Undibacterium parvum: one gene and its partner. The protein of the gene in region 1 interacts with the protein of each later gene in a pairwise test. Links are inferred from orthologs where the notes say so. Each region holds a gene or a part of one and is shown in the gene's direction. Other genes may lie near its edges.

The links.
Region 2: the proteins of zapD (region 1) and ftsZ interact in binary tests that used the Escherichia coli proteins (3 or more experiments, as listed by UniProt). The link is inferred for Undibacterium parvum from one-to-one orthologs.

What each region holds. Positions count from the first base shown.
Region 1 is NZ_CP034464.1:3,103,046-3,115,433, reverse strand. The notes cover bases 4,616-7,408. They hold zapD (cell division protein ZapD), read left to right. Parts: upstream 4,616-5,530; coding sequence 5,531-6,286; downstream 6,287-7,408. Other genes in these bases: EJN92_RS13600 (sigma-54-dependent transcriptional regulator), read right to left, coding at 6,540-7,408; yacG (DNA gyrase inhibitor YacG), read left to right, coding at 6,318-6,509; coaE (dephospho-CoA kinase), read left to right, coding at 4,827-5,435; EJN92_RS13620 (prepilin peptidase), read left to right, coding at 4,616-4,827. Also shown: type IV-A pilus assembly ATPase PilB, read left to right, coding at 980-2,710; EJN92_RS13625 (type II secretion system F family protein), read left to right, coding at 2,729-3,961; more of EJN92_RS13620, read left to right, coding at 3,961-4,615; more of EJN92_RS13600, read right to left, coding at 7,409-8,099; EJN92_RS13595 (hypothetical protein), read right to left, coding at 8,115-8,714; EJN92_RS13590 (D-amino acid dehydrogenase), read right to left, coding at 8,711-10,006; alr (alanine racemase), read right to left, coding at 10,104-11,258; EJN92_RS13580 (substrate-binding periplasmic protein), read right to left, coding at 11,723-12,388. UniProt on the Escherichia coli protein: Cell division factor that enhances FtsZ-ring assembly. Directly interacts with FtsZ and promotes bundling of FtsZ protofilaments, with a reduction in FtsZ GTPase activity.
Region 2 is NZ_CP034464.1:2,925,449-2,938,041, forward strand. The notes cover bases 1,561-4,558. They hold ftsZ (cell division protein FtsZ), read left to right. Parts: upstream 1,561-2,461; coding sequence 2,462-3,655; downstream 3,656-4,558. Other genes in these bases: ftsA (cell division protein FtsA), read left to right, coding at 1,561-2,317; EJN92_RS12805 (peroxiredoxin), read left to right, coding at 3,859-4,365; lpxC (UDP-3-O-acyl-N-acetylglucosamine deacetylase), read left to right, coding at 4,487-4,558. Outside these bases: EJN92_RS12785 (D-alanine--D-alanine ligase), read left to right, coding at 1-301; EJN92_RS12790 (cell division protein FtsQ/DivIB), read left to right, coding at 307-1,074; more of ftsA, read left to right, coding at 1,085-1,560; more of lpxC, read left to right, coding at 4,559-5,422; EJN92_RS12815 (DciA family protein), read right to left, coding at 5,448-5,945; EJN92_RS12820 (M23 family metallopeptidase), read left to right, coding at 5,998-6,963; preprotein translocase subunit SecA, read left to right, coding at 7,190-9,955; EJN92_RS12830 (substrate-binding periplasmic protein), read left to right, coding at 10,235-11,026; EJN92_RS12835 (CHASE domain-containing protein), read left to right, coding at 11,028-12,593. UniProt on the Escherichia coli protein: Essential cell division protein that forms a contractile ring structure (Z ring) at the future cell division site. The regulation of the ring assembly controls the timing and the location of cell division.

The sequences.
Region 1 (12,388 bases):
AATACCCTGCTAGATGCGGCACGGAAATTTTATTAATATTATTTCTTATGACGCTGGCTTAAACATCGTATCTAACTGGGTGGAAGTATCTGCGTCAATAGGATGAGCTTGCTCTCATCCTATTTCTCCATGAGTGAAACTGCCCCGATCGCAATCCATCGCTACGCTCGTTTTTTCTCATCGTCTGCGCGAAAATCGAGTCAAAATTATTAAAACGACTTCGCCGAAACGCATTGCCCCCCAACCTTATATTGCGAAGCTTGCTGACACTTACCCGAGCACCGATCCGGTTGGTGAGTTTATTTGTAAATGCATTGTTACAAGTGTTCAGGGAAGTATTCAATGAAAACTATGGGCAACACATATTGCCAGAGCGGCAGCGCTCTATAATCCTAGAGAGTGCAAGCTCATTCTGCAGCAATAGATGTATTTACTCAGTTACAATATTTTCAGGCAAATCGCGAAAAATTAGGTATCATCGTCAACGCAAATGGCGAAGCACAAGGCGTATTGACACTGTAAGACATTCTTAGGCGAAAGATAGGCAATTTACCACCTTGACCTGCGGTGATACGCACGCAGCTTCCTTGGCCTTGAATGCGAAACAAGAATCTGCCGGTTGCATGCGAATTTTACGCTGGGCGACATCAACAAGCGTTTGCAACAGCACCTCCCCTTGCTTACCCCAAAAACGTGGGATACTCTTCTATTGAGATATTTGCAATATATTCCAGAGGCGCAGATTAAGCTTAATTTGAATGACTGCATTATTGAGGTGTTGGAAGTGCGAAATCTCCCCATTTAGGTGGTGAAACTGATACGAAACCCAGATTTGCCATTAGTAAAATAGTTTATTTATAAGAACATCGCTATACTGTAAATTAGGATAATCGCGGCACACCGCAATACAATAGTTTTGCACTGTGTTCTATTCCGAAGTAAAGTTTGATTCAATAAATACTTACATTCAAAAGACCCTATGTCTGCTGTTTCACCAAATTCTGCTGCCCAAGCTTCTACCTCATCGGGCCTCGCTAGGGCGCTGATACAGGCCAATGTATTATCATTGGCGCAAATCGATCCTATCCACAAAAAATCATTGGTCGAAAAAAGTCACTTTGTCGACGGTTTGCTCCAAAGTGGCTTAATCAATGCTCGCGATCTGGCGACGTTTTGCTCGGAAACCTTTGGTTACCCTTTGGTGGATTTGGCGGTGTTTAATGAAAGCATGCTGCCTGAAAAAATTGTCAACGTAAAACTCATGCAAGCACAACGCATGGTGGCCTTGGCGAAAAAGGGCAATAAAATTTCACTGGCGATCTCCGACCCAACCAATACCAATGCCTTAGATCAAATCAAATTCCAGACTGGACTGGGAATAGAATTGGTGATCGTTCAGCACGATATTCTCCTCAAATTACTAGAAAAGCTGAGCAAAACCTCTGAACAAAGCATTGCAGATTTAGCCGGTGATGACTACAACATCGAGTTTAATGAAGAGGACATGAGCTCGGGTGTCCCGGATACACAAGTAAGCGAAGTCGATGACGCACCGGTAGTTAAATTTTTACAGAAGATGTTAATTGACGCGATTAATATGGGCGCCTCAGATTTACATTTTGAACCTTTCGAAAAATTTTACCGGATACGTTTTCGGGTTGACGGTGAGCTGAGGGAAATTGTCCAGCCGCCCATCGCGATTAAGGACAAACTAGTTTCGCGTATCAAAGTTATTTCTAAATTGGATATTTCGGAAAAGCGTGTACCACAAGATGGCCGCATGAAACTGACCTTGTCGCCAACCAAAGCTATCGACTTCCGGGTCAGCGTACTGCCGACCTTGTTCGGCGAAAAAATAGTTATGCGTATCCTCGATGGATCGCAAGCCCAAATGGGTATTGATGCTCTTGGCTATGATCCGGATCAAAAAGCCATACTAATGGATGCGATTCAAAGACCTTACGGCATGGTCTTGGTCACAGGACCGACTGGCTCAGGAAAAACGGTCTCTCTATATACGTGCTTAAACGTTATAAATAAGCCTGGTATAAATATCTCAACGGCAGAAGATCCTGCCGAGATTAACCTACCAGGTGTGAATCAAGTCAATATCAATGATAGAGCAGGTCTGACCTTTCCAGTCGCACTCAAGGCGTTTTTACGCCAGGATCCTGACATTATCATGGTCGGTGAGATTCGCGATCTGGAAACGGCTGACATAGCAATTAAAGCCGCGCAAACAGGTCACATGGTATTTTCCACCTTGCATACCAATGATGCGCCGTCGACCTTGACCCGTCTGATGAATATGGGGGTCGCACCTTTTAATATTGCCTCCTCAGTCATTTTGATCACGGCACAGAGGTTGACACGTCGACTTTGCACCTGCAAAAAGCCGGTTGATATTTTAGATGAGGTTTTGTTGCAAGCCGGCTTCAAGGAAAATGAACTCGATGGCAGTTGGAAGCCCTATGGCCCAGTTGGTTGCGAGCGCTGTAGCGGTAGCGGCTACAAAGGCAGGGTTGGCATTTATCAGATCATGCCAATTACCGAAGCAATAGAACGCATCATTCTGGCCAATGGCTCTTCACTTGAGATCAAAAAGCAATCGGAAAAAGAGGGCGTCAGGGGACTAAGACAATCCGGCCTACAAAAAGTAAAGCAAGGTGCTACTAGCTTAGAAGAAGTACTAGGTTGCACCAACGACTAAAGTGACAGGAATAGTGACATGGCAACGACACAAAAAAAATCGGTTAAATTAGCACAAGTAAAAGAGCAATTGTATGCCTGGGAAGGCAAAGACAAAATGGGAAAAACCGTGCGCGGTGAGTTGCGCGCGGGAGGGGAGGCGATCGTCAATGCAACTTTACGACGTCAAGGTATCCTAGTCAGCAAGGTTAAGAAAAAAAGTTATAGTACTGGAAAAAAAATAACTGACAAAGACATCACTTTATTTACTCGCCAATTGGCAACGATGATGAAGGCAGGCGTACCACTATTGCAATCTTTCGATATCGTAGGTAAAGGTCACTCCAATCCATCCGTATCTAAATTATTACAAGACATACGTGCTGACGTAGAAACTGGCAGCAGTCTGAATCAAGCATTTCGGAAATACCCTCTTTATTTTGATCCACTGTTTTGTAATTTGGTCGGCGCTGGTGAGCAGGCAGGTATCTTGGAAGACTTACTGACTCGTTTAGCCATTTACAAAGAAAAAACCTTAATGATTAAGGCTAAAATTAAATCGGCACTCACTTATCCAATTGCGATTCTCTCTGTCGCATTTATTGTCACCGCTGTCATTATGATTTGGGTGGTTCCTGCGTTTAAAGAAGTGTTTTCCAGCTTTGGCGCAGAACTCCCTGGGCCAACTCTGGTAGTAATGGCCATTTCAGATTTTTTTGTTTCAAACTGGTATTTTATTTTTGGTGGTTTGTTTGGCGCAATTTACTTCTTTATGCACACGTGGAAGCGCTCGCTCAATATGCAGCGTTTCATGGATAGAATATTATTGCAAGCACCTATCTTTGGTGATGTGATACGTAAAGCAACGATTGCTCGCTGGACACGTACCCTGGCAACCATGTTTGCCGCTGGCGTTCCCTTGGTGGAGGCATTGGATTCCGTCGGGGGAGCAGCCGGTAATGCGGTCTACCTAGATGCAACCGTTAAAATACAGACCGAAGTAACCACTGGCACCAGTCTCACCGTTGCCATGCAAAATGCAAATGTATTTCCCAATATGGTGACACAAATGGTCTCTATCGGTGAGGAGTCTGGATCGCTCGACGCGATGTTAGGCAAAGTAGCCGATTTTTACGAAGAGGAAGTAGATGACGCGGTCTCCAACTTAGCCAGCCTTATGGAACCTATGATTATGGCGATACTCGGCGTGATTATTGGTGGTTTGGTGGTTGCGCTTTATCTCCCTATCTTTAAATTAGGCTCGGTGGTTTGATGCAAGATGTATTTTTATTTGCAGCGCCAGGAAATCTCCTGGCGACTGCTTTCACCGCGATGATTGGCTTGCTTATTGGTAGTTTTTTAAATGTAGTCATACATAGAATTCCCAAAATGATGCAAAGGGAATCGGATAACTATGTGGCGATAGAAAGCGGTAAAGAACTGGTACATACGGATACCTACAATCTGATGTTGCCGCGCTCTGCTTGTCCGCATTGCGGCCATCAAATTACCGCGCTGGAAAACATTCCGGTACTCAGCTATCTATTCATTCGAGGAAAATGCACAGGATGTAAAGCCCCTATTTCCCCTCGCTATCCGCTGGTGGAACTACTGACCGGTGCTTTATCTGGCTACATGGTCTGGCGTTTTGGTAGTGGCTTAGTCGGCATGGGGGCAGTGTTTTTTGTCTGGCTACTGATAGCAATGACTTTCATCGATGCCGATACTCAATTATTACCGGATGATTTGACCTATCTCTTATTATGGTCTGGACTACTCATCAATCTGAATGGCAGCTTCACTTCGCTATCTAGTGCAGTTATCGGTGCGGCGGCGGGCTATCTTTCCCTATGGTCGATTTACTGGTTGTTTAAATTAGCGACGGGTAAAGAAGGTATGGGTTACGGTGATTTTAAGCTGCTGGCGGCGCTTGGTGCCTGGATGGGCTGGAGTATGCTTCCCATTATCATATTATTGTCCTCATTAGTCGGTGCGCTAGTCGGCATTTCATTAATGCTATTCACCAAAATGAGTAAGAATAAACCTATACCTTTTGGTCCCTATTTAGCGGCCGCTGGCTTGATTGCTCTAATATGGGGGCAACAATTGTCGCAAACCTATTTTGGTTTGATGGCCTGATGACTTTGGCAGCATTTACGCTTGGGTTAACAGGCGGCATCGGTAGCGGCAAATCGACTGTCGCTGACATGTTTGCCGAACTCGGTGCTGGCCTGATCGATACTGACTTAATCGCGCATCAAATTACCGCGCCCAATGGTATCGCAATGCCGGCAATAGGGAAGGAATTCGGATCTGAATTCATCCTCGATTCGGGTGCGATGAATAGGCAAAAGATGCGTGAGCACGTTTTTAGTCGGCCTGATGAGAAAAGTAAGCTGGAACAAATACTTCACCCCTTGATACGGGCGGCCACAGAATCTGCAGCAAAAGATACGGCTGGTAGCTACCTGATTTTTGTGGTGCCCCTGCTAATCGAATCTGGCACCTGGCGACAAAGAGTCAGCCGTATCTTGCTAGTAGATTGCCCAGAAGAGACGCAGATAGAGAGAGTCATACACAGAAATGGCATGACAAGAGCGCAGGTAGTGGCCATCATGCAGGCTCAGGCAAGTCGAGAGCAAAGACTGCAGGCGGCCGATGATGTGATCTTCAACGAAGGAAATTTAGACGAAATTCGCAAGCAAGTGAGTGTCTTACATAGAAAATATCTTCTTTATTCAAAGTAACTAATACAAATCGCAAGCAATGTTTGTAATTTTGCTCAGCTTGGTTCAGAATCACGTGAAACTTAAGTTAGCATTATTTTTACAGGGATATTATTTTGATTGTTTACGAATACCCTTTTAACGAGCGTATTCGCACGTTATTGCGATTGGAAGATCTGTACGAAAAATTTTCATTTTTCTTACATCAGTCAGACCCGATGCAGCATCACGTCGCCCTCGCCACCATTTTCGAAATGCTGGAAGTCGCTGGTCGTGCCGACCTGAAATCAGATTTATTGCAAGAGCTCGAACGTCAAAAACACACCTTAATTAGCTTCAAGTCCAATCCCAATGTGCAAGCGGATATGCTCGATCGCATACTCGAAGATGTAGACAGGGTCAGTAGCGCATTGATGGCCTGCACAGGAAAAACTGGGCAGAGCATACGCGACAATGAATGGCTGATGAGCATACGTGGTCGCACCATCATTCCTGGCGGCGCTTGCGAATTTGACCTGCCTAGCTATCACGCTTGGCAAAAAAACTCGGCAGAAAAGCGTTTTGCCGACATTTCTATGTGGTTTGCGCCGATAGCTCCCTTATTTGATGCCATCAATGTAGTGCTGCGCTTGCTGCGTGAGTCTGGTGTTACCACTAAAGTATTTGCACAATCAGGTAGTTACCAGCAAATGTTACAGGGAAAAATGTATCAATTATTACGCGTAACCCTACAACAAGAGCTCAATGTCATTCCTGAAATTTCAGCGAATAAATACATGCTCTGGATACGTTACATGTCGCAAGGCGGCGATATGAAGCCAAAAGCCTTTGACGGTGATATTGCGTTTGATCTTACTCTGTGTAATTTCTAATTTTCATTCTTATTTTTGATTTTTTATTTTCATGGCTACCATCGTTGATTGCCCGACTTGCGGCGCTAAAGTTACCTGGGGCGAAGTAAGCCCGTTCCGTCCGTTTTGTTCGAATCGCTGCAAGCAAATTGACTTAGGCGCTTGGGCGGAAGAAAAATACACAATACCGGCAGTGAACCTACCAGAAGATCCAGAATCAGGAATTGATGGCGATCCTGCCTAAGCGGCAGCGCTAACGCAGCGATCTGGCTGATTAGCGCTTTTGCGGTATCCCGTGTTTGCGCAATTTGGCCGCAATCATAGAGTGGGAGGTGTCTAGGCGTGACGCCAATTTTCTGCTCGAAGGAAACTGCGGATACAGTTTTTCTAGCAAAGCTGATTCAAAAGCGTTCACCGACAATTCCCAACTTTCGGCGGCATCCAGATGCACCTCTTCGGCACTAATACTCCCCTCGGCCCAGTCTAAATCTGCGGCATCGAGTATGCGCTGATCCGACATAGTAATCGCTCGGAATACCACGTTTTGCAACTGCCTTACATTGCCAGGCCAGCGATTCGAAACCAGCGCAGCACAAGCAGAAGAATTGAGTCTGCAAATCGGTTTTTGTGCCTGAGTACAAGCACGCGCTATAAAATGTCTGGCAAGCAGCAAAATGTCATCTGGGCGCTCGCGTAGTGCCGGCATTTCAAGATGCAAGACATTCAGGCGATAAAACAAATCCTCCCTGAACGCACCTTCTTGCACCATCTTGCGCAGGTTACGGTGAGTGGCGCTGATGATGCGCACATTCACCTTGACCTCCTTATCACCGCCGATACGCCGGAATTTTCCATCATTTAGAAAGCGCAGCAATTTCGCCTGCAGATACATGGACATCTCGCCAATTTCATCCAGAAACACAGTGCCGCCATCGGCCATTTCTATCAAGCCTGGCTTACCACCGCGCTGCGCACCGGTAAACGCTCCCGCCATATATCCAAACAATTCGCTCTCGGCCAAACTCTCGGGTAAGGCCGCGCAATTTAGCTCCAGAAACGGCGCAGCACTGCGACTACTACTGCCATGACAGGCCTGCGCCAGCAATTCTTTTCCGGTGCCAGTCTCACCAGTGATCAGCAAGGGTGCATCGACCACCGCGACGCGCGCAGCACGTATTTTTAAAGAACGAATTTGTTCGGATTCACCAATAATCAAGTGAAAACCGCTACCCTCAGAATGCTGGATCGCATGTAAACGCTCGCCTATGCGCTTAGGCGCGTGCAAGGTCAGCAGCGCACCGACGGCCTGTCCCAGACTCGCCTGACCATCTGAAAACGGCTCGGATACGGCAGTCACATCCATTAAGAAGGGTTCGCCATTCATGATGACTTCGCGCGAGGCGACCCGAAAGCCATTGCTGATCAATTCGTCTTGGATAGCGCCATCTTCCAGCAATTCTTTCAGGGTTTTGCGGCACAAGGCCTCTTCGCTGATACCCACGACCGCGGCGGCGGCGGCGTTGGCGATCACCACGCGGCCCAGCGCATCAATCGCGATCACCGGGTCTTCCATGACGGCCATCATGGTGTCGAGATTTAAACGCCTGCGTATGCCGGGTAAAATATCCAAGACCTCGATTTGACCAACTCCAGCCAATTGATCGCAGTCTTGCTGCAATGACGGCAGCATGGCCACACTCAACTCTGGGATGTCGATATAGATGTTCGGTGGATCGACTTCAACCGCCAACACATTCAATCCACGCCGCGCCAATACTGCCAAAATTTCATGCGCGATCCCGACCCTATCGGTGAATTGTATGTTGACGCGCATCGCTAGGCTTTCAAATCAAAATGACTCAGGCATGTACGCACGCGGTCGCGCGTTATGACTACGAAAACTAGTCACTGATGCCAAGCCCCGTAAGCGGCTCAAATCAAATTGCTCTAGCTGTTGCAAGACCGCACGATTGACCGTCATTTTGACCTGCATCATGAGCAAATCCACACTGTTTTGGCTAGCACTACGGATTTTAGCCGCCAACTGAGGACTAGACTCAAACTCAGCACCAGCGGCCGATGCAAGAGCTGCGGCTTGCTCCGCCGCAGCAGCTACAGCCTTGGCTAAAGCACGCTCCTCTGCCAGACAAAAACAGCGATAGATATCAGCCAGAGTAATGATTCCGTTACAGCCACGGCAGTGCCAGGCATCTTTTTCCTTGGCGTCACGCGCCACCAAGCCATCCTTGCTCAGGGTCGCCAGTATCGAACGTATCAGTCGCGGGGTTTTACCGGTAGCCTGCACCAGACTTGCGATGTTGGCAGTGCGCGGCATCACCATCACGATCTGCGCCAGCAATTCTATGGCGGTATAAAACCGCATATTCAAACTAGGATCGGCAAAAATCTCTGTGCTTGAAAGTAATTGCTCGCGCTCGATCAGCTTCATGCTTGCAACTCGCTGGAAAGGATAATCGGACGGTTCACACTACCATATCTATCCATGAACAAGCCTTCGGTAGAAATCGCCGGGCGTTTGCCAGAGACCACGTCGGCGATAAACTGGCCAGAGCCGCAAGCCATGGTCCAACCCAAGGTGCCGTGTCCGGTATTCAGGAACAAATTACGGTATGGTGTAGGTCCTACGATAGGTGTACCATCTGGCGTCATAGGCCGTAAGCCAGTCCAGAATTCGGCTTTTTCTATATCACCGCCATTCGGGAATAAATCAGTCACAGAATGCACCAGCGTTTCTTTGCGAGCGGCACGCAGATCGAGGTTGTAGCCAGTAATTTCAGCGGTTCCACCGACCCGTATGCGGTCACCGAGGCGGGTGATCGCCACTTTATAGGTTTCGTCCATGACAGTCGATTCTGGTGCACAATCAGCATCAATAATCGGCACCGTGATCGAATATCCCTTGATCGGATACACAGGGATTTTAATGCCTAATTCACGCAGCAAGATAGGCGAATAACTGCCCAGGGCCAGCACAAAACTGTCGGCAGTCACATCACCAATCGAGGTTTTCACTGAACTGATTTTATCGCCGTTGGCGACTAATTTTTCTATGCTGACGCCATATTTAAACTTGACGCCCAAGCCCTCGGCCAACTGCGCCAGACTTTGGGTAAATTTAAAACAATCGCCAGTCTCGTCGCCAGGCAAACGCAAGGCGCCGACAAACTTATGCTGCACATGTTTTAACGCTGGCTCGACCTTTAAGCAAGCCGCTTTATCTAATAATTCGTAAGGTACGCCGTAACGTTCCAGAATCGCGATATCGGTCGCTGCCGCATCGAGCTGCTTTTGATCGCGGAATAATTGCAGCGTGCCCTGAGTGCGCTCATCGTAATGAATGCCGGTATCGCTACGCAATTGCTGCAACACATCGCGGCTGTATTCAGCCATGCGCAACATGCGGCCCTTGTTGATCTCGTAGCGTTTGGTGGTGCAATTCATCAGCATCTGCGTCACCCAACGCCACATCTGCGGATCCAGACTAGGGCGTATCGCTAAAGGGCTGTGGCGCATCATCAGCCACTTGATCGCTTTCAGAGGGATGCCAGGGCCGGCCCATGGTGCAGAATAACCGGGCGAGACTTCACCCGCATTGGCGTAACTGGTTTCCAGACCAGGTGCCGGTTGGCGCTCCAGCACCGTGACTTCATGCCCCGTCTTGGCCAAATAATAAGCCGATGCTGTACCAATCACGCCTGCGCCTAAAATAACGATCTTCATTTTTCTTGCTCCTAAGAACGACTTAAAGTCGTGGTATTTTTATTCTTAATTAATTTAATATTTGTGCTGGCTAAAACCAAATCGCGCTTACGCCACCTCAAGTAACTTCGCCCACATAGCGACGCTGATAACGCGCCCCCAGACTAGTCAAGATCTCATAGCCTATGGTGCCAGCGCGTGCCGCCACCTGATCCACAGTATTGTTGGCGGAGATCAGATCAACCAAACTACCTGCCTGCAAGTGTTCCAGCGGCACCTGGCTAACATCTAAGGTGATCGTATCCATAGAGACATTGCCCACCATAGGAGCCTCAACACCAGCAATATGCGCCACCCCGCGGTTACTCAGACTACGCAACCAACCATCGGCATAACCGACCGCCACCGTTGCAATCCGGCTAGGCTGGGCACTTTGCCAGGTCAGGCTATAGCCAACCCCGGTTCCAGGCGCCAGCTCACGGGTTTGTATGATGGCACCTTGCAAACGCACTACCGCTTGCATAGGATTGGCAGCACCAGCCACTGGCGCTACGCCATACAAAGCGGCACCAGGGCGCGCCAGATCAAAATGAAACTCGGCACCTAAAAATATACCCGAAGAATTCGCCAGGCTGGCACCGCAACCAGGAAATTGTGCGCGCAGCGCCTTGAACGCTGCTAATTGCTTTTGATTCATAGGATGCGCCTGATCTTCCGCGCAGGCCAAGTGACTCATCAAATAACGCACATCTATACCACGTAAAGCATCCGTATCAGCCAGCAATCCCTGTACTTCCTGACCCGACAAACCCATGCGCGACATTCCGGTATCGAATTGCATGATGGCAGGCAAAGCGCTCTGGCGCGCAGCCGCTAAAGAGCTCCAAGCAGCAATTTGTTCGCGGCTGTTTAACACCGGAATACAACGGTGCTCGATAAATTCAGGTTCATAACCACGCGGAGCGCCATGCATCACATAAATCGCAACCGTTTCTGGCACATGCGGGCGCACAGCAATCGCCTCCTCCAGATGCGCCACGAACAAATGTCGACAGCCCTCAGCCACCAAGGCCTGCGACACCGGTAGCACACCCAGGCCATACGCATCCGCTTTGACCGCCGCACCACATAGTGCGCCATCGAGCTTATTCTGTAGCAGGCGATAATTACTTCTGATCGCCCCTAAATCTATCGTTAACAGTGCTCCGGCACGCCCCGCATCTTGCTGCATCTTCGCTCCCCCCATGGTGATCAAGCGCTCAAATTTTTTCATTGTAAAAACTCGCAATAAACAGCGAGTTTGCCTATTCATAGCAAGCAACGTGCCAACAAAATAATAATGAAGCAATTCAAGCACTTAAAAAAAACATGTCGTTTTAGAGTGCATCCTCTGTATTGTTTTCAATACAGAATCCCAAAAAGAACCACGTACCCCCAGAGTATATGTCTATGTCGTCATAAAAACAGTACACTGTATCAATATCATTACAGTGTATTGATATTGATACGAAATAGACCGCTATAGCATCCATCCTATGTAGCGAAAAAATAGCTAGCTCGTTTCCACGAGTATCTGCTCGCCACCCAAAACAGGCATATTAGCCCGCCAAATATTGTCAAAAAAGATGCACATATTACGGACTTGCCCCAGCACGTCCACTGTGGACAACCCGTATTGCTTTATCTATTTATATCGGGAAGCAGACATGACCGCATCCCTGGATGAATCGGCAGGTTTTAAGGCATGCGCAGCTTAAAAGTTTGTGCCATTTTAGATAATTCGCCGCTTTCTCTGAGTCGCGTGAATAAGCTATCGAAGCGCACACGGAGCTGATCGCAGCTAACTTGCTTACAATAGGCAAAATATCCATCCTGACTATCGATGACGTTGGCGACGGCACTAATCTCTCCTGCCAACTCCAGGCTATTTAGCAGTGCCTCGGTATTGCGCACATTGCTTGCTAATACATCGATATGCTTAGCTTTTAGCATTAAGAGGGCATTGCGCAGAGAATTTGCCGACTCTATCTTCAGCGTTTTGCGCTGCTCCTCAAACTGAGCGCCGTATGCCCAGCCATTGATGACACCAACACGCTTGTCCTGCAAGGAAGAATAGCGCCCATCCCATTGAAACTTAGCCAGTTTTAGCGCGTAAAACACCATATCATCACGATAGAATGGCTTCTCGGCAAACACAAAACGAGTCTCCCGTTGCGTCGTTTTATACGGTCCAACCAGTATCTGAGCCTGATTAGCCTCAACCATTTTTTGTGCCCTGGCCCAGGGAAGAATCTGAAAACTGAGCGTATCGCCATTTTGCCTGGCTATGCTACGTAGTATCTCCACGTCTAAACCGGTAAACTCACCGGTCTCATTGCGCTCATAAATCTGTGCGAACTCAGC
Region 2 (12,593 bases), 180 kb from region 1 along the record:
CACCAAGTATCTTTGTCCGGCGCCTATGGATGCCGCTTTGACTGCTGAGATACAAGCGATGTGTGTCGAGTCGTATCGTGCGATTAATTGCGAAGGCTGGGCAAGGGTAGACGTGTTGCTAAGAGCTTCCGACAATAAACCATTTTTGATAGAAATTAATACCTCGCCAGGTATGACTGGGCACTCCTTGGTGCCTATGGCGGCGCGCGCAGCTGGGATGAGTTATGAAGAAGTCTGCCTGACGATTTTGAAGACCGCAAGTCTGAAAATAAAGCCAGACACAAAAAAGGAAAGTAGTTAAAACACATGTGGCAAGACATCAAAATCTTGAATGCAGCGGCAAATGCTTTGATCGGCATCTTGTTACTCGCACTTTTGATGTCCGGAATCTGGTGGGTAATTCAGCGTCCGATGTTTACTTTGACTGCAATACGAATCGAAGCTGTGGATAAGGGCAATTTGCGACATGTGAATGCCTTGACGATTAGAAATGCCGCGATACCGAAAATCAAAGGGAATTTTTTTACCAGTAATTTAGATTTGGTTAGAAGTGCTTTTGAAACGGTGCCTTGGGTGCGTAAAGCCAGCGTACAAAGAGAGTGGCCGAACAAACTTATTGTGGTGCTTGAAGAGCACGAGGTGCTTGGTACCTGGGGAGATGAGGGGCGACTCATCTCAGCCAAAGGGGACGTGTTTACTGCGAATTTGGCGGAGGCGGAAGAAGATGCCGACCTGATCGAATTTGTTGGCCCGCAAGGAAGCGAGAAAGAAGTGTTGGCGCGCTACTTCGATTTTAAGAAGTGGTTCGCGGTGATAAATCTGGAGCCAGATGCGGTGCAATACTCTAATCGTTATGCTTGGAGTTTGAAGTTGAGCAATGGTATGAAGGTTGAGTTGGGGCGTATGCAAGACGAGTCGAGTTTGAAGAAACGAGTGGATCAGTTATTGGCGGTATATCCGCAGTTGCTCACGAGTTTGCGAGATAGTATTGAAAGTGTGGATATGCGGTATCCGAATGGACTAGCTCTGAAATCGAGTAAGAGTTCCTTGGGATTGAAAAGCAAACTTAAGTAAGTGGAATGACATGACAAAAGATGCAAAAAACCTGATAGTCGGTCTCGATATTGGCACTTCAAAAATCGTTGCGGTGGTAGCCGAAGTCATGCCGGATGGACGGCATGAAGTAATCGGCTTGGGACAACACGAATCCAAGGGACTCAAAAAGGGCGTGGTCGTCAATATTGAGGCAACCGTGGAATCGATACGACGCGCATTGGAAGAAGCAGAGTTGATGGCCGACTGTAAAATTCGGCACGTCTACACGGGAATCGCCGGCAGCCATATCCGTAGCTTCAACTCTAGCGGTATGGTTGCGATTAAGGATAAAGAAGTCACCGCGGCCGATGTCTCGCGCGTCATAGAAACCGCTAAAGCGGTGAATATTCCTACTGACCAGCAACTGCTGCATACCTTGCCACAAGAGTTCATCGTGGATAGTCAGGACGATGTGCGCGAACCAATAGGGATGAGCGGCATCCGTCTTGAGGTGAAGGTTCACATCGTTACCGGTGCGGTTTCTGCGGTACAAAATATCGTCAAATGCGTGCGCCGTTGCGGCCTCGAAGTTTCTGATTTGATCTTGCAACCTATGGCCTCGGCTGAAGCAGTTCTCACCAAAGACGAAAAAGAATTGGGCGTGGTCCTGATTGACATTGGTGGTGGCACTACTGATGTTGCGGTATTTAGTGAGGGTGCGATTCGGCATACTGCGGTGATACCGATTGCCGGCGATCAGATCACCAACGATATCGCGATGGCACTACGCACACCGACCTCGGAGGCTGAAGAAATTAAAATCAGATTCGGTGTTGCTAAACAGGTTCTGGCTGATCCATCCGATACGCTAGATGTTCCTGGTTTGGGTGACCGCGGTCCAAGATCGCTATCACGTCAGGCTTTGGCGGCGGTGATAGAGCCGCGTGTTGAAGAACTATTCGCCTTGGTGCATCAAGTGGTGCGCGAATCAGGCTACGAAGATGTGCTCTCTTCCGGTATCGTTTTGACGGGCGGCTCAGCCATCATGCCGGGGATGGTAGAGATGGCTGAAGACATATTTTTAAAGCCAACTAGATTGGGAATGCCGGTCTATTCTGGTCAGTTGGCGGACGTGGTGCGCAGCCCACGTTATGCGACAGTTTTGGGGTTGTTGTTGGAAGCAAAGAAGCAGTATATGCGCGGGCATATCGTGACCAAACAAGAAGGTTCGGCAAAAGCGGTCTGGCAACGCATGAAAGAGTGGTTTTTGGGGAATTTTTAGATTATTTATACGTATAAATCGCGTATAAAGTAAGCATAAATTGTAGTAATCATTTTATAATGTTGTTATCTGCAGTTTGCATTCGCTAGTCGTGACATAGGGTGATGACTAGCGACTGAAAACTGCCTACTTGGAGGATGCATGATGGAGTTCGATATGGTCGATAACGCTACGCAAGGCACCGTAATCAAGGTGGTCGGTGTTGGTGGTGCCGGTGGCAATGCAGTACAGCATATGATTAACAAGGGTGTCTCTGGCGTCGAGTTCATTTGCGCCAATACTGACGCTCAGGCGCTGACGCAATCCAAAGCACACAATGTGATACAAATCGGTGAAACTGGTTTGGGCGCAGGGATGAAGCCTGAGGTTGGTCGTCAGTTGGCTGAAGAGTCACGCGCGCGAATTGAAGATGCCTTGCGAGGTTCGCATATGGTTTTTATCGCCGCAGGTATGGGCGGTGGAACTGGTACCGGAGCTGCGCCTGTCGTTGCGCAGATCGCCAAGGAATTAGGTGCATTGACCGTTGCGGTGGTTTCCAAGCCATTTTCTTACGAAGGTAAGAAATGTATGGATATCGCTGACGAAGGTTTGGAAGCGCTGTCCAAGCATGTCGATTCTCTCATCATCATTCTCAATGAAAAGCTGGAAGAGATTTACGAAGATGACAGCATGATAGAGTGGCTGCAACACGCCGACAATGTACTCAATAATGCGGTTGCGGGTATCGCTGAAATCATCAATGTACCAGGCCATATCAACGTCGATTTTAACGACGTGAAAACGATTATGGGCGAGCAGGGTAAGGCCATGATGGGAACGGCAACCGCTTCTGGCGTAGACCGCGCCCGTATTGCAGCGGAGCAGGCAGTGGCCTCTCCACTGCTAGACGGTATCGATTTGTCTGGTGCGCGTGGTGTCTTGGTTAACGTTACCGCTAGTCGTAGTCTGAAGGGTAAAGAGATCAAAGAAGTCATGGCAGCGGTACGTGCATTTGCTGCCGATGATGCCTCGATCGCCCAAGGGATTGCGTATGACGATAGCATGGGTGACGATATCCGCGTCACTGTAGTGGCAACAGGTTTGGGCCGTGGCAAGAAAAATATTCAGCTGGTGCAAACACCTATGCTGCGTACCGGTACTCACAATGAGCCTATGATGATGGCGACTACCGCCAGCACTACAGCAAATATGGGGATGACATCGTCGGCCGGCTTCGAAAGCCTGAGTAAGCCAGCGGTATGGCGACGTGAATCAGCCTCTGATCAGGTGCGTGCTTTGGAAAAAAATGGAATGGAAACTTATGATATTCCGGCTTTTTTACGCAAACAAGCTGATTGATCTTGCTTCGCCAAAATATCGTGCGATGTAGTTTGAAATAGTTGAAAAATAGCTCGAAGCAAAACGCCGGCAATCGCTGGCGTTTTGCTTTCTGCAAGAAAATTAAGACTAAGGCATACTTGCGCTCAGCCCGTTTTTTAACAATACACAAAGTTGATGTTTGTTATGAGGCGGTGTACTTTCATCTATTACTGGAGCCAGATATGACTATCAAGATCGCAGAAAAATTACCCGAAGGCAGTTTAGCCGAATTCATCGAAGTCGAATCTGAGGGTTGCTCACTCGGACCAAATACTTTTAGCGTAGCCGATCTGAGCAAAGGTAAGACCATCGCAATTTTTGGTTTGCCAGGCGCCTATACACCAACTTGCTCGGCTAAACATGTACCAGGTTATGTGGAACACGCTGCGGCTTTGAAAGCCAAGGGCGTCGATGAAATCTGGTGTATCTCGGTCAATGATGCGTTTGTGATGGGCGCATGGGGGCGTGATCTGAAAGCGACTGGCATCGTGCGTATGATGGCCGACGGTAATGGCGCATTCAGTAAGGCTTTGGGTTTGGATGCTGATTTTAGTAAATTCGGTATGGGCACGCGTTCCCAGCGTTATTCTTTACTCGCAGTTGATGGCGTAGTGAAGCAATTGAATATTGAAGAAGGCGGAAATTTCGAAGTATCGAATGCAGAAACGATGCTGGCGCAATTGTCCTAATTTTTTTCCTCGTAAAAAAGCGCACAAATTTGTGCGCTTTTTTATTTTTGATGCCAGCTTTTAATTGCTAGTCGCAAGCTACTTACGGGTATCGATTTTGGCAAGCAGATATAATACTCAGATGTTAAAACAAAGAACAATCAAAAAACAGGTCAAAACCATAGGTGTGGGAGTTCACTCCGGTACTAAGGTGGATTTGATACTGCGTCCAGCGCCTATCGATACTGGCATCGTGTTTACCCGTATTGATTTAAACCCGCCCGTGGTATTTGAAGCGCAAGCCTTGAACGTCGGGGATACTCGCATGGCATCGACCTTGACCAATCAAGGTGCGAAAGTGTCTACCGTTGAACATCTGTTGTCTGCTTGTGCTGGCTTGGGCATCGATAATTTATATGTCGATGTCAGTGCTGAAGAAATCCCTATCATGGATGGATCAGCATCTTCTTTCGTGTATCTGCTGCAGCAAGCGGAAATGCAAGAGCAAAACGCAGCGAAAAAATTCATACGCGTTTTAAAGCCGGTAGAAATACGTGAGGGTAGTGGCAAATCCGAAAAATGGGCGAGGTTGGAGCCTTTTGATGGGTATAAGTTACATTTTTTCATAGAGTTTAACCATCCCGCGGTGGATGGTACGACTCAGACCGCCGAGGTGGATTTCTCTAAAGTGTCCTACGTCAAGGACGTGGCTAGAGCCCGCACCTTCGGCTTCATGCAGGATGTAGAGATGTTGCGCGGCATAGGATTGGCGCGCGGCGGATCTATGGAAAATGCTATCGTGATGGATGAATTTCGTATCTTAAACGCCGATGGACTGCGCTTTGATGACGAGTTTGTGCGGCATAAAATTCTCGATGCTATCGGTGATTTGTACCTGATCGGGCATCCCTTATTGGCAAGTTATAGTGCGCATAAATCCGGTCATGGACTGAATAATCAGTTATTGCGCGCCTTGCTGGCGCAGCCTGATGCCTATGAAATCGTGACCTTTGACCAGGAGACACTGGCGCCAGCGTCGTATGCCGAGCAAGAGCGTCGTGAGTGGGCGCTATCTTGATTGTATTTAGCCGCAGCGGATATTTCTAGACTTGGTTGCGCTGTACTAATCTATGTAATGCCGCCCTCAGTTCGGCATTTTGGGGGGTGTCGTCTAAACTATGTTCCAGTGCGTCAAAAGCGTTAATCGCACTGCTAGTGAAAACTAGTTGCTTCACTGGGCTAGGTTTTTCTATGGTTTTCCTAACTTGTACTTTGATCCGTATTGCGTTAATCTGCCAACCGCGCAACTGCAATTGTGCGAGCAATTTAGGCAAAGTTTGTTTCAACTTGCTTGCCAGTGAGGCATTCGGAGCGGCCAAACTTAATTGCTCATCGGCCAGTTGCAGTACTTCACAACTATCAAATACGCCCGGCAGTATGGCGGCACATTCTTTCTGCAATGAGGCATTGCGCTTGATACTTGGTAGTAAAGGCGAAATTTTGTCATTGCGGGCTAAATAGTTGGCGATACCGCTGGCATCGGGTAATTTTCTACCGCGTTTGATATTGAGTTTAAATGGAGGTGGCGTTAATGATTGCATGGATAGCACCTTACCACAGCTGCCGGTTTACCTGTCATAGGGACGCTCACTAATGCAAATCATTTTCATGCATTCCCGCTTCACGCAAGCGAAGTCGATTACTCTCAGTTCTACCCATATTCTATTGTCCGTCCTGGGCTTTTTAACTCTCACGATGTTGTGCTCCGCCGTCATGGCAGCTCTGATACTACGCTTGGCAAGTAGCGATCTGCCTCTGCTGAAAAACTTGGTGCCTGCCAATCTGGCTAGCTTACCAAGCAATGATCCGAATGCCAAAGATCGCTATCTAAAAGAAAACCTAGCAGCGATGGCAATTAAGTTGGGGGAGATGCAAGCGCAATTAATCCGCCTGGATGCCTTGGGCGAACGAGTTCAGGGTTTGGCCGGCGTAAAGCCGGAAGAGTTTAATTTTAAAGACGCGCCCGGACGTGGTGGTGCCGAAACTTCGACCTTGTTGCCCCCCAAAGAATTAAGTCTCTCGCAGTTTCAAGTCGCCTTAGATGCCATGGCTAGTGACCTTGAACATCGCTCAGATTTTATGAGTGTGGTCGAGACCAAGCTGATGGGTTTTAAGTTGCAATCCAAACTATTGCCAACCATACAGCCTGTCAATGTCAGTTATAACGCTTCGGGTTTCGGCTGGCGCTTAGATCCATTCTCAGGTCGCAGTGCTTTTCACGAAGGCATAGATTTTTCTAGTCCTACCGGCACGCCGATAATTGCAGCCGCTGGCGGCGTCATCATTGCCGCAGAGTTTCATCCACAATTTGGCAATATGCTGGAAATCGATCATGGTGGTGAAATCATGACGCGCTACGCACATGCTTCTAAAATTTACGTCAAAGTCGGTGACATCGTCAAACGCGGCCAGCATATCGCCGATATAGGCTCGACCGGACGCTCTACCGGCGCGCATTTACACTTTGAGGTGCATGTCAAAGGCGTGCCGCAAAATCCACATAAATTTCTCAATGCGGGTATCAATCAAGCCAGCATGGCGGCGCTGAACCAAAAATAGCTTGCTCTGCCGATTTGCTGCCATTGCGGGGCGAGTGAGTAAGAATTTTCTGTTGCGCCTATTGATATTCCCTTTTTTGTCACCAATTTTACTTAGTTGCGTGGGCCTGACCAGGCATTTTCTGGTTAATGGCTGGCTCCGTGGTAAAATCGCGAGTTAGTCTATGTTGCTGCCAAGTTAAGTTTGCTGGCAGCTTTTTTCAAGAATCTACTTACTCATTCATAGCATGTCATTCCTGACCAAGATATTCGGCAGCCGTAATCAACGGCTCTTGAAACAATACCAAAAAACGGTGCGTGATATCAACGCCCTGGAACCCACGCTGGAAGCCTTGTCGGATGAGCAGTTGCAAGCAAAGACAGGCGAATTTAAAGAGCGTATCGCCAAGGGAGAAACTCTAGACGCGATCTTACCTGAAGCGTTTGCGGTGTGTCGTGAGGCCAGTAAACGCGTCTTGAAAATGCGCCATTTTGACGTGCAATTGATAGGCGGTATGGTTTTGCATTTTGGCAAAATCGCGGAGATGGGCACAGGCGAAGGTAAAACCTTGATGGCCACCTTGCCGACTTACCTCAATGCCTTGTCTGGTAAAGGCGTGCACGTGGTCACCGTCAATGATTATCTGGCGCAGCGCGATGCCGAGTGGATGGGTACTTTGTACGGCTGGTTAGGGCTCACAACCGGTATCAACCTCTCGCAGTTGGAGCACGACGCCAAGCAAGCTGCATATGCCGCCGATATTACTTACGGCACCAATAATGAATTCGGTTTCGATTATCTGCGCGATAACATGGTGTATGAAGCCAAAGACAGAGTGCAACGCGCACTTAACTTCGCCGTGGTCGATGAAGTCGATTCCATTCTGATCGATGAGGCACGCACACCTTTGATCATTTCTGGTCAGGCCGAGAGTCATACCGAGCTGTACTACAAAATTAATGAAGTACCGAAGATGCTGACGTTACAGATCGGTGAGGAAACTCCCGATGGTAAAGGTCATATCGAGGTGGCGGGCGACTACACCAAAGACGAAAAAGCACATCAAGTCTTGTTGACTGAAGATGGCCATGAGCATGCCGAGCGTCTGCTGACGCAAATGGGCTTGTTGCCAGAAGGCGCATCTTTGTATGATGCCGCAAATATCTCTTTGATCCATCATTTGTATGCAGCCTTGCGCGCGCATGCTCTGTATTTTAAAGATCAGCACTATGTGGTGCTGAACGATGAAATCGTGATCGTCGATGAATTTACTGGTCGTATGATGACAGGGCGTCGTTGGTCGGATGGTCTGCATCAGGCGGTGGAAGCGAAAGAAGGCGTAAAGATTCAGAACGAGAATCAAACTTTAGCCTCGATCACTTTCCAAAATTATTTCCGTATGTATGTGCGCTTGTCAGGCATGACAGGAACGGCTGATACCGAAGCCTACGAATTCCAGGAAATCTACGGTCTGGAAACTGTGGTGATCCCACCGAATCGTCCTTCGCAGCGTAAAGATAGACAAGATCAGGTGTATAAGACAGCGCAAGAAAAATACAATGCGATGTTGGTCGATATTAAAGATTGTTATGAGCGCGGTCAGCCAGTTTTGGTGGGAACCACCTCGATCGAAAACTCTGAGATGTTGTCGGAGATTTTGACTAAAGCCAAACTCCCGCATAACGTCCTTAATGCGAAACAGCATGCGCGCGAAGCGGAAATTATTGCGCAGGCGGGTCGTCCTAAGGGCATTACCATCGCTACCAATATGGCCGGTCGTGGTACCGATATTGTGCTCGGTGGTAACGTCGCCAAGCAGGTGCAATTGATAGAAGCCGATAGCAAATTGTCGGATGCCGACAAGCAAACTCAGTCGCAAAAATTGCGCGATGAGTGGAAATCTTTGCACGAGCATGTAGTCAGCGCTGGTGGTCTGCATATCATCGGTACTGAACGCCACGAATCACGTCGCGTTGATAATCAATTGCGTGGCCGTTCTAGTCGCCAAGGTGATCCTGGATCTTCTCGTTTTTATCTGTCGCTCGATGATGCCTTGTTGCGTATCTTCGCCGGTGACCGCGTGCGTGCCATCATGGATAGATTGAAAATGCCGGAAGGCGAGCCTATCGAAGCCGGTATTGTGAGTCGCTCGATTGAGTCGGCGCAACGCAAAGTGGAAGCGCGTAACTTCGATATTCGTAAGCAATTGCTGGAATACGATGACGTCGCCAATGATCAGCGTAAAGTCATCTACCAGCAACGTAACGAATTACTCGAAGCGCACGATATGTCTGAGATGATTACTTCTCTGCGTAGCGGTATGTTTGAAGAAGTAGTGCGTACTTACGTGCCTGAAGAATCAGTAGAAGAGCAATGGAATGTCGCCGCTTTGGAAGCCACGCTGGCGGCCGAATGGTCACTCGATCTGCCTATCGCAAAAATGCTTGCGGCTGAACCAAATCTGAGCGACGAAGATATTCTGGAACGGGTCCAGGCTGCCGCCAATGCTGCTTATGAGTCTAAGCTGACTATCGTCGGTAAGGATGCGTTCGCCGGCTTCGAGCGCAGCGTCATGTTGCAGAGTATCGATAGCCATTGGCGTGAACATCTGGCAGCTTTGGATCACTTGCGTCAGGGCATACATCTGCGCGGCTACGCCCAGAAAAATCCTAAGCAGGAATACAAACGCGAAGCTTTTGAATTATTTGCGCAGATGCTAGATTTGATCAAGAACGAAGTGGTCAAGACCGTGGTCACGGTGCGCATACAATCGCGTGAAGAAATCGAAGCAGCCGAGCAGCAAATGGCCGCAGCGCAAATCGAAAATGTGCATTATCAACATGCAGACTTCGATGCGAATGCGACACCGGAAGAAATGTTGGCACCGACTGCAAATCCTGAGCACAGTGCGAATCAGCCTCAAGTCGATCATGGCTTTAAAGTCGGACGCAACGATGCCTGTCCTTGCGGTAGCGGTAAAAAATACAAGCAATGCCATGGTAAATTGGCCTAGGAATAGTTTGTAAATTAATACAGAAAGGGGCGGAATTTTCTGCCCCTTTTTTATTCCCTGACTCTAATTTTTGTTGTTAAATAGGCAGAAAAAAAGCGTCGAATGTGGGCGGTGTTGAGTCGATTTCGTATTTTTGATATTGAAAAATAAAGCTTCTTTGCTATATCCGCGTGATTATTTAACTACCTCGCCGTGAATAAGTGCAAAGAAAAAATGTGTGTGCTATTTTGTACAAACGTCCGACGTTTTTTTACTAATGACTATGAGTCGAGGATCACTATGCGCGTTGCACTCTATGTGATTTCTATGGCAATTGCTCTTGCTTCCAGTGTTGTTGCCGCAGCCGATGGTCCTGATTGTTCTCGTACATTTACCTTGGCTTTGCATGAGCATGGCTTATTGTGTTCTAGCCAGACAGGCGCAGGCATAGACAAAGATTTTTCTGATGAGTTGATGCGTCGTAGCGGTTGCAAGCTCAGTGTCAGTGTCTTGCCTAGAGCTCGAATTTGGCAGTTAATCGAATCTGGTGCCCTCGATTTTAGTTTGTCTGGCATCAGCAATGCTGAGCGCGAACGTTATGCCGGATTTGCCTGGTATTTTTCAAATAAATATTATCTGTTGTTAAGGGATGGTCTGAAGTTGAAGACTCTAACCGAATTTAAAAAAAATCCGGATTTGAAACTAGGCGCGATCCGCTCTTTTTGGTACAGCAATAATGCCAACCTGCTCATCGATCAGTTGCGCCCAGAAAATCGCGTAGTCTACGCGACCGGCTTCGACCCTCTCTTTAAAATATTTCAGAGCGGGCAAATCCAGGCAATGATCATCGAGCCCTTCGATTATCCGCAGATAGAAAATACAGCGCTACGTGAACAGAGTGTGATCATTGATACTGAAGATGCGGCGGTTCCGCATGGGCTGATTATGTCGAAAAAATCGCTTTCAGCGCTGGAGCAAGAAAAATGGCGAGCCCTGGTGCAAAGCATGCGCAGGGATGGCAGTGTCGCCAAGATTTTCAGAAAATACATGAAGCCTGAATTGGCCGATGCGATCACCACTTTTAAGGATTAACGTGAATTGGTTGTTGCGACAGCGTCTGGTTATCATCGTTTTAACATGCGCTTTGAGTGTGACGGCACTGCTATGGCAGCATGAAAAAGCCAATGCAAATCACGAGCTAAGGGCGGCACTCGATTTTCATGTGCGAGATTTCAGTGCGCGCATCGAACAGCGCCTGGTGAGCTACGAACAGCTAATGCATGGCGTGCAGAGTCTATTTGCGACATCCATCGCTGTGCCGCAGAATGATTTTTCTGAATATGTGAAAAATTTGCAGTTAGGCGCGAATTTTTCCAGCATGGAGGCGCTGGGCGTGGTGTGGCAGGTCACGGCGCAACAGGAGAATAGTTTTATACAAACTGCGCAGCTTGAAGTGGCTAAGGATTTCCATATTCACCCTGAAGGACTGCGGCCCAGTTATGCGCTGGTGCAGCGTATCGAACCTGGCACAGAGGAGAGTGCGCGTATGTTAGGACTTGATATGTCGCTTGATTCGACCTTGCAGGCTGCGATGGAACGCGCCAGAGATAGCGGAGTGATGGCGGTCTCGGGCAAACTTGAATCGGCGATGTCTGGTCATGCCAACCCACAAAGCTGCTTTATGATGTATTTACCAGTTTATAAAAAAGACCGCCCACTGGAAACGATCGCTCAACGCAGGGCCAATCTTGATGGCTGGGTGTTTGCAGAATATAAAGTCAATGCGGTACTCGCTACTTTGTATGGCGAAACCCCGCCCCTGATTCATCTGCAAATTTATGATGGTGTTGATGTTCGCGCCGATAACTTGATGTACGACTCTGCACCGTCCCAAGCGATGCATCCAACACCATTGCAGTTGACTGAATATATCGTCAGTGGCGGTCATACCTGGGCCGTTGTGATGCATCCTCTGCCAGGATTTGCTAGCCACTTGGGACGCGATCAGTCGACCCTGATCGCCTTCGGCGGTAGCGTATTGAGCATATTGCTGGCATTGATGACATGGCAATTGGTTTCTGGACGCGAGCGTGCGCTGACGCTGGCGCGCGCTATGACACGTGACCTGCGGGAGAGTGAAGCGAGGTTTCGCTATCTAGCGCAATACGATGAGTTGTCCGGTCTACCGAATCGCGCCATGTTTCGAGATCGCCTGCAGCAAGCCATCGCGCAGGCCAAGCGCGATAAAGCGCGTCTGGCTTTGATGTATCTCGATTTGGATAAATTTAAACCGATCAATGATCAACTGGGTCATCACGTTGGCGACATTTTGTTGCGAGCCGCGGCCGAAAGAATGCAGCTTTGTGTGCGAGAGTCCGATACGGTGGCGCGCATCGGCGGTGATGAGTTTGTGATCCTGCTGCCGCTGATAGAGACCGATTACGATGCGCTGCGGGTTGCTGAGAAAATCCGGTGTGCGCTGGCTGAATCCTTTGCGGTGGCGGGCGGGCATGTCCTTACGCTCAGTGTCAGCATAGGCATTGCGATTTATCCTGAGCATGGCGAGAGTGATGTCACTTTGGCCAAAAATGCCGATATTGCGATGTATAAAGCCAAGGAAAAGGGCCGGAATCAGGTATGCATGTATGATGCCTTGCTA